DNA from 2 places in the Pelodictyon luteolum DSM 273 genome. Region 1 is predicted to be linked to the other one. Evidence: riboswitches for the same ligand, from Rfam matches in the RefSeq annotation. Region 1 holds a riboswitch; the other holds the start of a gene.
What was found. Region 1 has a riboswitch for cobalamin ahead of PLUT_RS05950 (TonB-dependent receptor plug domain-containing protein). Riboswitches for the same ligand answer to the same signal wherever they lie in the genome.

Region 2: it holds a riboswitch for cobalamin, as region 1 does, so the genes downstream of both, PLUT_RS03005 (intein-containing adenosylcobalamin-dependent ribonucleoside-diphosphate reductase) here and PLUT_RS05950 (TonB-dependent receptor plug domain-containing protein) in region 1, are expected to answer to the same signal.

Annotation. Positions count from the first base shown of each region.
Region 1 is NC_007512.1:1,292,330-1,300,235, reverse strand. It holds gene PLUT_RS05960 (zinc-dependent alcohol dehydrogenase) at 1-662, shown strand, start outside; gene trpD (anthranilate phosphoribosyltransferase) at 743-1,834, shown strand; cobalamin riboswitch at 1,979-2,219, shown strand; gene PLUT_RS05950 (TonB-dependent receptor plug domain-containing protein) at 2,465-4,417, shown strand; gene bluB (5,6-dimethylbenzimidazole synthase) at 4,421-5,089, shown strand; gene PLUT_RS05940 (cobyric acid synthase) at 5,083-6,618, shown strand; gene cobD (threonine-phosphate decarboxylase CobD) at 6,615-7,661, shown strand; gene cbiB (adenosylcobinamide-phosphate synthase CbiB) at 7,658-7,906, shown strand, end outside.
Region 2 is NC_007512.1:666,993-674,898, forward strand. It holds gene PLUT_RS02970 (FAD-binding oxidoreductase) at 1-577, opposite strand, end outside; gene mrdA (penicillin-binding protein 2) at 567-2,471, opposite strand; gene PLUT_RS02980 (hypothetical protein) at 2,475-2,966, opposite strand; gene mreC (rod shape-determining protein MreC) at 3,007-3,861, opposite strand; gene PLUT_RS02990 (co-chaperone GroES) at 4,036-4,407, shown strand; gene nadA (quinolinate synthase NadA) at 4,409-5,374, shown strand; gene PLUT_RS03000 (hypothetical protein) at 5,377-6,159, shown strand; cobalamin riboswitch at 6,200-6,480, shown strand; gene PLUT_RS03005 (intein-containing adenosylcobalamin-dependent ribonucleoside-diphosphate reductase) at 6,683-7,906, shown strand, end outside.

The DNA of each region.
Region 1 (7,906 bases):
ATCGTGATGGCGGTTTTGCTGAATTCCTCACGGCTCCGCGCTCCAGCCTTCTCGAAGTGCCTGAGGGAGTCGGCCCGGTGATGGCAACGCTTGCCGAACCTCTCGCCTGTGCCGTACACGGCGTGCGGCAGGGAGGTGTGAGTTCCCGGGAGCGGGTCCTCATTTACGGGGCAGGTACGCTGGGGCTTCTCGTTGCCCTTGTGGCGAGGGAATGTGGCGCTTCTGTCGTTATGTCCGATCCTGATATAGAGAAGCTTTCAAAGAGCGAGGTGTTCAGAAATCGTTTCGGAATCGGCACCGACGTACATCCGGGCGCGCCCTGTGGTCTGTTTGATGTTGTCTTCAACGCCACGCCGGCTCCGGAAGCCATTGAGGCCGGAGTCGACCGGCTGGCGGCCGGCGGCAGGTTCTGCCTGTTCAGCGGGATAGGGAAGGAGCCGGCAATCCCTGCCCGCGTAGTTGATGAGCTGCATTACCGTGAGCTTGCATTCATAGGCGCTTATGGCTGCCGGCTTCATGATATGGGTGAAGCAGTCCGCCTGCTTTCATGGTACAGCGCTGAGCTCGGGTTCCTTATTGAGCGCAGGATCCGGCTGGACGGGGTGCAACCCGCAATGGAAGCAGTCCTCAGCGGGAAAGGTTTCCGCCATGTCATTGTCTGAGGTGCCCTGATGAGCGTGTTATTACAACAACAGTGCCTCCGCCGGGATCGGACGGGGGCCGATTATGAAGGAAAAAATCAATGGAGAATGAACAACGGCTTCGGGAATTCGGAAAGTTGATTACCGCTGTTGCCGGTGGCCACATCATGGATCGCGAGGAGTCCCGGGAGGCCTATCGGCAGGTTATCCTCAACCTTCAGCCGGAGCTTCAGCAGGGGGCATTTCTTGCAGCACATCTGATGCGGGGACCGACCACCGGGGAACTGTCCGGAGCGTGGGACGCGCTTGACTGCCACGATACCCTGAAAATCGATGTGGATCTCGTGGGGCCTGTATGTGATATCGTCGGCACGGGATCCGACCGGCTGAAAACCTTGAACTGCTCGAGCCCCGCCGCACTCATTGCCGCAGCATGCGGTCTGCCCATAGCAAAAAAAGGTGCGCGGCTCGTTACCGGCGTTTCTGGAGCGTCCGATATCTTCGAGGCTTTGGGGGTTGATCTGGACCACCCGCTTGAGCGGGCCGCACAGAGTCTCCGGCATGCAGGGATATGCTATCTGCCGGGAGAGGCGTTCCTGCAGTCAGGTTGGGCACGGCTCATCAGAAGCATGCGTTTCACTTCGGCATTCAACATCCTCGGTCCGCTCACCCGTCCCTGCCGGCAGAACAACTGTGCAGTTATCGGAGCCTATGCCCCTGCCGTGTCGGTACAGATGGTGGAAATCCTGAGAGACATAGGGATGGCAGCGGCACTCTCTCCCTACGGTACGGCAGCGGGGTTCGACCCGGCGTTCGGTATTGATGAATTCTCCCTCTCCGGGCCGACCCGCGTGGTTGAACTCCGGGACGGAAGCATTACGCACTATGAAGTCACTCCGGAGGATTTCGGGATGAAAACGGTGCCGTTCGAATGCATCGCAAGCAGAAGCACTGCAAGGGAGAATGCAGCAACAGTTCTCGCTGTCCTGGAGGGCCTCGAGGGCGGAGCGGCAGCCGATTTCTTCTGCATGAACGCAGCGGCAGCACTCTATGTGTCCGGCATTGCATCGTCGTATCGCGAGGGTGGTGACAAGGCGCGCCATGCACTTGAGAGCGGTGCCGCCTATGAGAAATTCGAAGCCCTGCGTCAGTATCAGGGGCGTGATGTGTTTATGAGTAATGAAAGCAGATAAGGCTGTGGCTGTGAGGGCTCGGAGGTTGATTGCCGTGTCTCTGCGGCCACTCGCCTGAAAGGCTTGCTGTGCCTGCATGGGGAGCGGGCCCGGCTGATTGCGCTTGTCAGTTTCAGGAGAATTCGCTATATAACGCTTCATAATTGTTCTTTCAGCGTAGCTGGTGCCGGTTTAAAAACCGGAGAATAGGGAACTGCGTGAAAATCGCAGACTGTACCCGCAACTGTATAACGGTAAGCCACGAAATCCCTGCATGGCCACATGCATCGGTTTCAGGGTTCGTTCCAGGTCACTGCATCGTTTTCCACCTCGGAAAACAGCGGGAAGGCCGGAATGGAAGTAAGCCGTCAAAGTCAGGAGACCTGCCATCTACCATTTGCATAAACGATCGACTACGGGTTAATAGTCTGGGCAAAGCTGTATTACTTCTGCATCGCTTTTCCATCTGATCCTTTTTGCAAAGCACAGGCCCAAGGTCCGTCTCTCCAGTCTCCGGCTGCAGCTGTATGGTCTCACAGTCAATGATGCTTTGTTCTGGAATCCAAAAAGGAAATGCCGCTTCAGTGTCATACGCACCCTTCAGCTAACCCCTGTCTGTTCAATAATCCATAACTGAACACAGGAACAATCATGAACAAAAAAGTATTTCTCGCCGTCATGCTCGGACTGCTCTCGAGCCGGGGAGTGTTTGCAGAAGAGGCCTCTTTAACCTACATGATGGACGAGGTTGTTGTGACCTCAAGCCGTTTCGAGGAGATGAAAAGCACCGTGACATCCAATGTCACGATTATCGGAAGGGCAGAGATCGAGCTTTCGTCAGCCAAGGATCTCAGCGAGCTTCTTGCGGAGAAAAGCCTTGGCCATTTTCAGAAATATCCCGGGACATTGACTTCAATCGGCCTCAGGGGGTTTCGGAGTGAAACACATGGAAATGATTTGATGGGAAAGGTACTCATCCTTTTGGATGGACGGCGTGCTGGCACCGGAAATCTTGCAAAGATCATGACCGAGAATGTGGAGCGTATTGAAATTATACGCGGACCCGCATCTGTGCAATACGGCTCTGCAGCGATTGGCGGAGTGGTGAATGTCATTACCAAAACAGGCAGTGGTGCACCCTCATTTTTTGCAGCACAGCAGGTTGGAAACAACGAATATGTGAAGACCGGCGCTGGTGCAGAAGGGAGTATAGGGAGGTTTGATTTTTCCGGCAGTGTTTCAACTGCAGATATGGGTGATTACCAGACAGGCTCAGGTGATACGTATCAGAATACTGGATTTGATGACCAGGTGATGGGAAGCCTCAGTCTGGGATATGAATTCCTTCCGCATCAGCGTATGCAGGTAATCTATCATGTTTTCGATCTTGAACGAGCTGGTTCACCCTCATATTTCGCTACTCCTGATTTCGATGCCTACACGGTTCAGAACAATCATTCGACCGATTTGATGTATGAAGGCTCCGATGGCGAAGGGCGATGGTCTTGGATGGCTCGCTATTACATGGGGATGGATAAATACGGATATGTCAGTCCCAGTTCATCCTATATGAGCCAGAGCGATACCGATCAGCAGGGTGCTCAGGCGCAAATCAGCTATGCAGAAGCCTCAATGAGGGTGACGGCGGGAGTTGATTGGCTGCAGTATGAACTTGAATCTACTCTGGCTCCGAAATGGAGCCAGTACGAAAATCCTGCGGCATTCGTCCTTGGCAGATACCTTTTTTTCGATGATGCACTCACCCTTACCGCAGGTTTGCGGTATGATGATTACTCTGTTGACCTTCATGCAAATGAGGGTACATCCCGGAACACCGACAATACATCCGGGCAGGCCGGCCTTGCATTCCGGATTGCCGATGGCCTGCGTTTGAGAGGATCCTATGCCGAAGGGTTCAGAATGCCCTCTGCCAGAGAGCTTGCCGGAGAAATCGTTTCATACGGAAAAACCTATATCGGAAACGCTGAGCTGAAACCAGAATCAAGTCTGACATGGGAAGGGGGGATTGACGTGGCATGGAAGCGACTTGTGGCTTCATGTACGGTATTTACCACTGACTATACTGATTTGATTGAGACCAGTGCCACAGGGGCCTCAAGTTACACGTATGTCAATGTCGGAAGTGCTACGGTTTCAGGACTGGAGGCCGAACTGTCCTGGCCCTTTGCTCCATTGGGCGAAAACTGGACCGTCGAACCTTTTGCAGGGTACACTCATCTTTTCGAGTTCAAGGATGACAAGACCGGTGCGAATCTTCCGTATACACCCGAATGGAATGCATCAACAGGGATCAGGTTGCGTGATAAAGGAGGGTTTGCCGGTTCGGTGAATGTCGCCATGACGGGAAGTACGATTGTCCAGGACTGGGAAAACAATAATGGCGCATTCGTCACCAAGGGAAGCTTTGCGGTGGTGAATCTTGCCGCTTCAAAGAAATTTCCATTCGATCACACCAAAGTGAATGGACGAGGCATAACCCTAAAGGGCGAGATAAACAATCTTTTCGACAGGGATTACCAGTATGTTACAGGTTATCCAATGCCGGGAATCAATTTTGTTGTGGGCATTCGAGCCGATTTCTAAACCATGGAGATATTGCAAAACGCAAGAGTGAACAGCACTATATCGCCATCAGAGCGCGATGCCCTCTACAAAGTGATATTCAGTCGCCGTGATGTACGGGGACAGTATCTTCCGGATGCTGTCCCTGATGATGTGGTGCAGCGTATCCTTCATGCGGCACATCATGCCCCGAGTGTGGGCTTCATGCAGCCGTGGGATTTCATAGTCGTCAAGGACATGGGCGTGCGACAGGGTATCAAGGACGGATTCGAAACGGCACATCGGGAGGCTGCGGCACTGTTCGGCGGTGAACAGAGGGAAAAGTACTGCTCGCTGAAGCTGGAGGGTATAATGGATGCGCCGATGGGCATCTGCGTCACCTGTGACCGGTCCCGAAGTGGCGATGTGGTGATCGGGCGGACGCCAAACCCCGAGATGGATCTCTACAGTTCGGTCTGTGCCGTGCAGAATCTCTGGCTTGCCGCCCGGGCAGAGAACCTCGGGGTTGGATGGGTAAGCATTGTGCATCATGATCATGTGCGTAAGGTGCTCGGGATTCCGGAGCACATCGTTCCTGTCGCGTGGCTCTGCGTGGGCTATGTGAGCTTTTTTCACGAAACTCCAGAACTTGAGCAGGCCGGTTGGCTGCCGAGGATGGAGCTTAAAACACTGGTGCATCACGAGGTATGGTAGTACAGAATGAAACAGCACATTCCATCGCCGTTCTCGGCACCGCTTCCGACGTCGGCAAGAGCATCGTAGCCACGGCGCTCTGCAGGATATTCCGTGATGCGGGCATTGATGTCGCGCCCTACAAGGCGCAGAACATGTCGAACAACTCCGGAGTTACGCCGGATGGTATGGAGATCGGCCGTGCTCAGGTCGTGCAGGCCGAGGCGGCCCGGGTTGCGCCGACTGCCGACATGAACCCCGTCCTCCTGAAACCCAACACCGATACCGGCGCGCAGGTCGTGCTGCAGGGAAAGGTATCCTCGACCGAGAGTGCGAAGGGGTATTTCAAAGATACCTCGAAGTGGGCGGCTGCGGCATTCGAGAGCCTGCACCGGCTGATGGCAAAGCATGAACTGCTGGTTATTGAAGGCGCGGGGTCCTGCGCAGAGATGAACCTCTATAAGCGCGACTTCGTGAACTTCCGTACGGCCCGTGAAGCGGGAGCTTCGGTGATTCTTGTTGCCGACATCGACCGCGGGGGCGTATTTGCCCAGGTTGTGGGCACCCTTTCCATCATCCCTCCCGAAGACCGCGCGCTCGTCAAAGGGGTCATCATCAACCGTTTCCGGGGCGACATCGACCTGTTCCGGGAGGGCGTGGAGATGCTCGAAGCGATGAGTGGTGTGCCGGTGCTCGGCGTCATTCCGTATTTCAGGGGGTTTACGATCGATGCCGAAGATGCCGTTCCGCTTCAGGCGAAGGTGGATCCAGGAGGAGGACCTGCTGAGGGCAGGGTAGGCGTGGCGGCAATCTATTTCCCCCATATCTCCAACTTTACAGACCTCTCTCCGCTCGAAGAGGATCCGTCGGTCGATCTTCACTATCTGCACCGCCCCCGTTCGCTTGAGGGGTACAGGATGCTGGTCCTACCGGGATCAAAAAACGTACGAGGGGATCTTGAGTGGCTCCGGAGCATGGGATGGGAGGAAGAGATCAGTGCATTCCGCCGTTCGGGAGGCATGATTCTCGGTATCTGCGGCGGGTTCCAGATGCTCGGTCGGAGCATTGCCGATCCGCACGGGCTTGAAGGAGAGCCCGGCACGAGCGAGGCGCTTGGCGTTCTGGAAGTCAGCACCGTGCTGGATAAGGAGAAATATCTTTCAAATTCCCGAGGCAGACTGCATGGTGCCGATGTGGCAGCTTCAGGGTATGAAATCCATATGGGCCGTACGGCTGTCGAGGGTTCATGCCGCCCGTTCCTGCAGGTTACCGAGCGAAACGGTTTGCCGAGCGAGGATACCGACGGGGTGGTGAGCGAAGACGGACGGGTTATGGGCACCTATTTCCACGGTATTTTCGATGAACCCTCCCTTCGCCACCATTTCCTGGAGGAGGCTGATTCCAGCTACACGCCTCCTCGGGAGGAGATCAGCCGCCGGCTTGAGTCGGACCGCAGCTATGACATGCTTGCCCGGCACTTTTCAGACAATCTTGATCTTGACAGGCTTTTTGCCCTTGCCGGCAGGCTGTCGCCAAAGGAGCGCGTGTGAGCAGTCTCTATGACCATACGCACGGGGGTTCTCCGGCTTCATCGGGCGCCATGCTGGACTTCAGCATCAACATCAGTCCGGTTCTTCCGCCGATCGGCCCGGTCGTCGTCGAGCCTTCTGAGTTGATGAGATACCCCTCCATCGACGGGGCAGGGATCCGTTCGTTCTATGTGGACCGGTTCAAACTTGATCCCAATTCGGTGCTTCCTCTGAACGGGGCCGCTGAGGGCATCTACCTCCTGCCGCGGGCCCACGGTCTCCGGCGGGTGCTTATCCCTGCACCCTCATTCTACGAGTATGAGCGGGCATGCCGCATTGCGGGTGCGGAAGTCGTATGGATGGAACTCAGCGAGGCGGACGGTTTTGCGATGCCATCGTTCGAGCGGCTGGTTTCTGCAATGGACGGTGTTGACGCCCTGTTCCTCGCCAACCCCAACAACCCGACAGGAACTGAACTTCCGCCCGGGATGCTGCCGGGACTCGCAAGCCGGTTCCCTGAAAAGTGGTTTATTGTCGATGAGGCGTTCATCCAGTATACCGCGGCATTTCCCCGGAATTCGCTGATGCGGGAGGTCATGGCCATGAAGAACGTGGTCGTGGTGCACTCCCTGACGAAGTTCTATGCCCTTCCGGGGCTTCGCCTCGGTGCGGTTGTCGCCCATCCCGATGTCATTGAACGATTGCTCTTCCACAAGGAGCCGTGGACGGTGAACGCTGTGGCCGAGCAGGTGGCCGGGAGGCTGGCCGGATGCGGCACGTGGGAGGAGTCGCTCCGCAAGATGCTCGCTGCAGAACGTGAAAGGATACAGCGGGAGTGCTCCTCAATCGAGGGTCTCACGCTCTATGGCGGCAGTGCGAATTTCTTCCTCGCCCGCTCGACCCGCTCTCTTGATGTTCTGCTCCCTCAGTTTACCAGGAAGGGGATCCATCTGCGCGATGCAAGAAACTTCCGCGGACTGGAAGGGGAGTGGTTCCGGTTTGCCGTAAGGACACCCGATGAAAACACCCGCCTCATCGCTCTCTTTCGTGAGGTGATGCCATGATGGAGTCGGTGTGGCTTGTTCTGGCGGCGTTCCTGCTTGACCTTGCATTCGGCGACCCCAGGTGGCTGCCGCATCCGGTCCGTGCGATGGGGAGCCTTGCTGCCGCTCTTGAAGCACGGCTCCGCCGCACCGCGCTTCCGCTTCGCTTTCAGGGCATCCTTGCCGCGGCATCAGTCATTGCAATCTCCTCCGGTGCGGCCTGGGCCGTCATCAGGGGCGCGGCGGCACTGCACCCGCTTTTTGCC
Region 2 (7,906 bases), 630 kb from region 1:
GTGGGCGGTGGAACTCCCGGTGTTCTCCGGAGGGGAGCTCAAGGCGGAAGATGCCTTGGGCATCGGCACGATGCTCTCCCCTTTGGAGGCTGAGCATGTCGCCTTCAGGCAGGAGAATGGTGATGCGCTCTATGTGGCGGCGCGTGGCTCCGTATTTGAAACTTCTTGCCCCGGAGGAGTTGTTGGCGATGGTGCTGCCGATGAAGCAGAGCTTTTCAGTGGGGTCCGGCGGATAGAACCATCCTGCGGCTTCGGCTTTTTTCTGCACATCGGCGAGCATGGCACCAGCCTGAACCCTCATGATCGCTTTGCCGGGCTCTGTCTGCCGCGGCTCGCCGATGGCGTTGAGCTTTTCCATGGATATGACGTGTCCGCCGAGCGGAATCCTGCCTCCTGTCGTGCCGGTTCCGTTGCCCGATATGGTATAGCGCCGGCCGAGAGCGGCGGCCTCACGCAGCAGCGCTGAAATCTCCTCCGGGGTTTCCGGTATGTAGACCCCTTCGGTATGGCCTGTTTTCAGGTTGCTGGTGTCTTCCAGATAGCTCTGTATGGATGCAGGGTCCTGTTTATGGATCATGGGGTGCAGGTTCAGCCGTTGCCGCTTCCGGAGGGGGCGGTGCGGTTTCAATGACAGGAAGGGACTCCCCGAGCGAGTCGGGGGATGTTTCCGGCGTAGGGCCGGATACTGTGAGGGAGTCGGCTGCGGGGGGGCTGGGCAGCACGGGATGCAGGTAGTGCTGGATGAGCTTTCCTGCGATCGGCGCCGAGATGGTGCCTCCGAATCCTGCGTTCTCCGCCAGGACGGCGATGGCGATTTTGGGGTTGTCGACCGGGGCGAAGGCAATGAACCAGGCGTGGTCCTTTCCTCCCGGGTTCTGTGCCGTGCCGGTCTTTCCCGCAACCCTCACTCCGGGCACTGCGGCGAGCTGGCCGGTACCTTCCCTGACGACCTCCTCCATGCTTTCACGGATGAGCCTGAAGCTCGCCTCCGATACCGGGACAGGTCGGCTTAGGCTCGGCAAGGGGACGAACCTGCCGGTTTCGGTATCGCGGTAGCCGCTTGCGATATGGGGCTGGTGGAGGGTGCCGCCGTTGGCGATGGCTGCAGCGTAGGCCGCCAGCTGGACGGGTGTGGCGCCGAGCTCTCCCTGCCCGATGGCGAGGCTGACCAGGTACCCCTTGGTCCAGCGCCCTTTTCCGTAGCGGCGGTCATAGTATGCAGTCGATGGCAACAGCCCGCTGCGCTCGCCGGGCAGGTCGATGCCGGTCTCAGTCCCGAACCCGAACATGGCCCCGTACCGGGTCCATTCGGCAAATCCGACATCGAAGATGAGTCTGTAGAAATAGAGGTTCGAGGATACGGTGATTGCGCGCCGCATGTTTACCCAGCCGTGCCCCCTGCCGCCATGGCTGAGGAACCGCCGCCGGCCGTAGGTGAAGACGCCGTTGTCGAGTACTTTTTGCTCGGGATCGATCCTGTTTCCCTCGAGGGCGGCCATTGCGAGCACCATCTTGTAGATCGAGCCGGGGGGGTAGACGGCCTGCACGGTCCTGTTGAAGAGCGGTTTGCGGGGGTCACTGATGATTGCGCGCCAGCCGTCGGGATCGGTTGCGCCGTTAAAGGTTTCCAGGTCGTACCCGGGGGCGCTCTCAAGCGCCAGGATCCCTCCGGTGGACGGATCGATGGCGATGATTGCCCCTGATTTGCCGGTGGCTTCAAGGAGCTCCCCTGCGAGCTGCTGGAGCCCTGAGTCGATGGTGAGGTAGAGGTCGTCTCCTCTGACGGCGGGAATGTCGCTCCGGCCGTCGTCGTACTTGCCGGCGTAGCGCCCGAGCGGGGTGACCATTTCAAAACGGGCGCCTTTCGTACCTTTCAGTCGGTCTTCGTACTGCTTTTCAAGCCCGCTGAAGCCGATTTTGTCATCCTGGGCATATCCTTGCAGCACCAGCTCGGCGACATCCTTGCGCGCGATCTGGCGGAGGTAGCCGAAGAGGTGCGCTCCGTAACGGGAGTCGGCGTATTTGCGTTTGTTCTCCGCTTCGATGAGGACTCCGGGCAGTTCCCAGAGGTTTTCGCCGAGCCGTTCAACGTCCTGGCTCTCAAGGTCGCGACGGAGTGTGACGGCCGAGAACCGGTTGAAGTTCCGCCCCCTCTCGATTTTCTCCGCGACTTCCTCCATAGGCCTTCGGATCAGCCATGCAAGGGCCTCCGTTCCGGAATCGTTGAACTCTGCCGGGATGACTTTAACGGAGTAAAGCGGTCTGTTGTCGACCATGATGATGTCGTTGCGGTCGATGATGCGGCCCCGGGGGGGCTGGATCCAGACCCTGCGGATGCTGTTCGACGAGGATATCGAACCGAGTTTCTGGAAGTCGAGCACCTGGATCCAGAAAAGCCGGCCGAGAAGGACGGCGAAGATGGTCACAATGAGGATCGAGACGATCCTGGTGCTGTGCTGCAGTCTGTCCATCGATCAGTCTGAAATTGTATTTTTCAGGATGAGCAGGTTTGCCGCAAATGCAAGCACGAGGGTGAAGAGTGTTGCCAGAAACCCGAGCACGACGATGCGGTACAGGGGAGAGAGTCCGAGCGGGTTGAGGCCGATGGCCAGGACGGTATGCGAAACGAATGCAGCAGCGGCCGTTGCCCCGTATATGCGCCGCATTTTCTGGCTGGGGGTGGCATGGCTGTCGCGTGGGATGTGGAATGAGCCGGCCATAAAGCCGCCCGTGGTTCCCGCCAGCATATGGAGCCCCATGTCTCCCGTCATGAGGCCGCAGAGCATGCCGCCGAGAAAACCGAATCCGGTGCCGGCGTTTCGGCCGAGGGTGACGGCACTGAACCCGAGAAAGAGGGCGATGGCATCCGGGGCGGTATGCAGCAGGGTCAGGCGTGAAAACCCGAGTACCTGCAGGATGCAGACGATCAGGAGTACGAAAAGGAGTACGAAGATATTTCTGGCCACGGTTGTACTTGGTGCGTTATTGATTCGCGGTATTGTTTCGTTACTGTTTCGTCAGTGGGTCTCTTTTTCCGGGACCCGGGGTGCCGAGCATCCTAAGCTTTTCCGGCTCGTTGTTGAGCGGCGCCAGAAGGACGTAGTCCAGTCTGGAGAAATCGACGGCGGGTTTCATCGTGACCATGCTGAACAGCCGGCCGGGCATTACCGACGTCACCCGGCCGACAGGGAGGCCTGCAATTGCAAAGGTGCTGAAGTCGGTGGTGAGAAGCTCTTCTCCCTTGGCAAGGCTGCTGCTGATGGGAATGTGTTCGACATTGGCCATGTCTGCCCGTCCCCCGTCCCAGGAAACGAGGCCCGTGGTCCGGGTTTCCGCCGAGACCACGCTTACCTTGAAGTCGGAGTGGATGAGCGGCATGATGGATGCGTAGTGTGCCGATACCGATACCACCCGTCCGACAAGCCCGTCGGGGGTCAGTACCGTCATGTCTTTTCTGATGCCGTCGTTGCGCCCTTTGTCGACGAGGAGCATGTTTTCTCGTTCGCTGAATGTCCGGTCGATGACGCGGGCGGTTTTGAACCCCTGCATGGCCGGAGGCGTGGCGGCATGGATGTGCTCAAGTGCGCTCTGGCGCTGCAGTGCGGTTTCAGCGACGAGGAGTCTGGCAAGAAGCCGGCTGTTCTGGGCCAGCAGCCGGTTATTCTCCTCCTTCATGTGCAGGAGGTGGCCGAGGCTCTGGATTCTCTCTGCAACGTAGCCCCGAAGGTTGTAGCCGGCAACGGCGACTTTTGAGGGGACATCGTTTTGTTCAATCGCGGTGATGATGAGGGATATCCCCGACAGCATGACTGCGAGGATCCACGAATTGTATCTGAGAAATACCTTGAAAGAATTGTTCACGGTTCGGGATGGTTATGCAGCGTCTCCGGGGGCACTCCCGCCGGATCCGCTTCAGGCCGGTGGTCCGCCGGATTTGCCGGACACGGAATTTTTTTACATTTTCACTCTTCTTCAGGCGGCGGGCTCACTGGCCCGCAGCAGCTCAGGGGTAACCAGCTTGACCGGTTCGGGAACATGAATATAAGTAAATTTGTCGTTGTCGGAGACAGGGTCCTCGTCAAACCTAAATCCCTTGAGGAACAGACGAAATCGGGCATCTACCTTCCGCCCGGCGTCCAGGAGAAAGAGAAGATCCAGAGCGGCTACATCCTCAAGGCGGGACCGGGATATCCCGTAGCCCCTCCTTCAGCCGAGGAACCCTGGAAAGAGAGCGTGTCCTCGACGCAGTACATCCCTCTACAGGCCCGTGTCGGGGATCTTGCCATTTTCCTGCAGGCCAGCTCCCATGAGATCGATTACGATGGTGAGCGCTTTCTTATCGTTCCCAATGCAGCCATCCTGCTCCTTGTCCGGGAGGATGACGATCTTGAATACTATCTGAAGTGACATGAATACATCACATGCAGGCAGCGAACCTGAAGCATTTTCCACAACCGGGCTGCAGGAGCGCGTCAGGGCGCTGAAAAAAGAGATGCACGCCGTCATTCTGGCCCATTACTACACCCTTCCCGAAATACAGGAGGTCGCCGATATCGTGGGTGACAGCCTCGCACTTGCCCGTGCCGCCGAAACGGTCGACGCTGAGGTGATCGTCTTTGCCGGCGTCTATTTCATGGGCGAGACAGCAAAGATACTCAACCCGTCGAGGACGGTGCTGATGCCGGACCGCAATGCGGGATGCCCGCTTGCCGACAGCTGTCCGGAGGAGGAGTTTGCGGAGTTCCGCCGCCGCCACCCCGGGGCCGTCGCCATCACCTACATCAATTCCACCGCTGCCACGAAGGCTCAGTCCGACATCACCTGCACATCCTCGAACGCCCTCTCCATCGTTCGCCAGATACCCCCGGACCAGCCGATCATTTTCGGGCCCGACAGGAATCTCGGCGACTATATCGCCCGCCAGCTCGGTCGCGACATCATCCTCTGGCAGGGGTTCTGCTATGTCCATGAAGCCTACAGGGCTGATATGATGAAGACGGCGCAGAGGGAGCATCCCGGAGCTGAGCTCATTGCGCATCCTGAGTGCCGTCGTGAGGTGCTCGAACTTGCTTCGTTCGTCGGCTCGACCCAGGCGCTGCTCGACTATACCCAAAAGAGCCCTTCCGAAGCATTCATCGTGGCTACCGAGCCCGGCATCCTCTACGAAATGCAGCGCCGCTCGCCCGGTAAGACCTTCATTCCCGCTCCCCGCGACATGACAAACCCGAGGAGCGTCTGTACCCAGATGAAGCAGAATACCCTCGAGAAGCTATACCGGTGCATGCTTGAGCGTTCACCCGAAATCACCGTCCCGGAGCCCCTCTTGAGCGCAGCCCTGAAGCCGATCCGCAGGATGCTCGACATGTCCGCCTGAAGATGGGCGCGGAAAGGGCGCCAACCCCCGGAAGCCGCAGGCAGAAATTCCTTTCGGCCGTTCCGGCCGCCATCCTCATTCTTCCCGTACTCCTCTCTTTGCGGGGAGACGCCCTCGGCTGGCACGACCGTACCCATGTGGCCATTGCCCGGGCGGCAGGGTTCGAACGCTGGTACAGTGCTGCGGCTCCCGACGTTGCAAAGTCGAAGTACCCGTGCGGCGCCTATGAAGGGAAGAACCATTACTTCCACAATCCCGAAAACAGGCAGGTCACCGGCGGGATGGTGCAGAGGCAGATCAGCCTCCATGATCGTGCCGATGACCAGGAGGGGCACCTCTACGGCGCCATCGTGGCCTCGGTCCGGGAGTACCGGGCGCTTCGGGCCAGGGGGAAGTTCGCAGACTACCCGATGGTTTACTGTCCCCACTATGCCGGAGACCTTTCGATGCCGCTGCACAACGTGGCCTATGACGCCTTCAACCGCGCACGCCATCATGCCAATGACGGTGTCATCGAAGAGAGCGCGTTCCGGGATGCCGCCCTTCTCCGGAGCCGCATCTACCCCATACGCATCGGGAACGAGGATGAGCTTTGCCTTGAAATCGCCCGCATCGCCGAACTCTCCCGCCAGCTCGCCCTCCGGATGCAGCGCGAGGGCCGCGACATGACCCGGACGGAGGCCCTCGGCCAGGCGGTGCACTCCGCCTCGCTCCTTCAGGCCATCCTCATCTATGCCGGATGCCCCGTTCTCGATCTTCCTGAAAGCGCCTTGGAGCTTCCGTGAGACGGGTTGCGAATGATGTAAAAAATACTTAAACTTGACCCTGTTCTTTTTTCTTTCCGGTGCCGGACGCCCCCGTGGTCCGGATAATAGGGAAGTACGCGAAAACCGTACACTGTGCCCGCAACTGTATGATGGTTCGCCGTCAGCGAACAAGGCAGCTCTGCCGAAGTTTCCTGACGGTATGCTTCAATCCACTTCGCCGACCGCAATACTTCCGCAGGAAGGGCGTGGGAAGGATTGAGTGCCCGGATTGCCCGCCCCCGTGGCAGGCTGAAAATGCCGTCGAAAGTCAGGAAACCTGCCGGATAAACGCTGTCGAGATGGCTTCGGGATGAAGGCCGGACAGCTGCCTCTTGCCCCCTCATCGGGGTCCGTGTCAACATTTATGATTTATGTTATATTCTTTATTTCCGGTATGAAAAATGCTTCGGCTCACACTTACCGATATGGCTCGACGGCACGTATAAGTTGTTTTAAAAGAATATTTTAAGTTTCCCTCCAACTCTGATCCCGGAGCGCTTCCATGAAAATCTCCCGTCTCTTTACATCTCCCGGTGAAAACGTCTATGACCGGTTCGAATATACCCAGAAGTCTTCGGTCCTCAGGAACACTGACGGCTCCAAAGTGTTTGAGATGAATGAACTCGAGGTGCCGAAGCACTGGTCGCAGATGGCGGCTGACATCCTTGCCCAGAAATATTTCCGCAAGACGGGTGTTCCGCAGGTTGACGGAGATGGAAACCCCTTGCTTGACGAGGAAGGCCGTCCGGTCACCGGCAGCGAACACTCTATCCGCCAGGTCGTGCACCGTCTGGCCGGATGCTGGCGCCAGTGGGGTGAAAAACACGGATATTTCGACTCCCCGGAGGACGCAGAGGCGTTTTACGATGAGGTCGCCTACATGCTCATTGCGCAGCAGGGCGCCCCGAACTCCCCCCAGTGGTTCAATACCGGACTGAATTTCGCCTACGGCATCACCGGTCCTGCCCAGGGACACTACCATGTCGATCCTGCCACGAAGAAGGTGGTCGAGTCCGAAGATGCATACACCCGTCCGCAGGCGCATGCCTGTTTCATCCAGTCCGTCAATGACGATCTGGTCAATGAAGGCGGCATCTTCGACCTTGCGGTCCGCGAAGCCCGGGTGTTCAAGTTCGGCAGCGGCTCGGGCACCAACTATTCCAATCTCCGCTCCTCGGGCGAAAAGCTCAGCGGAGGCGGCAGCTCGTCGGGCCTCATGAGCTTCCTGAAGATCTTCGATTCCGCGGCCGGCGCCATCAAGTCGGGCGGAACCACTCGCCGTGCGGCCAAGATGGTCATTATCGACATCGATCATCCGGATGTCGAGAAATTCATTGAGTGGAAGGCCCGTGAAGAGGACAAGGTCGCCTCGCTCGTTGCCGGCTCGAGGATCTGCTCGCGCTTCCTGCAGGCCATTGTCGAAGAGGCCATCCTGAACGGCGCCGACAGACTCGAGAACCCGAAACTCCAGCGCCTGATCGAGAACGCCCTGCACCGTGCCGTGCCGATGAGCTACATCATCCGGGTGCTCGCCCTTGTCGAGCAGGGCTATACCACGCTTGATTTCGAAGAGTACGATACCCATTACGAATCGGAAGCCTACCAGACCGTCGGCGGACAGAATTCGAACAACACCGTGAGGGTGACGAACGCCTTCATGAAGGCGGTCGAGAACAACGAACTCTGGATGCTTAAGGAACGCACAACCGGCAAGACCGCCCGTGCG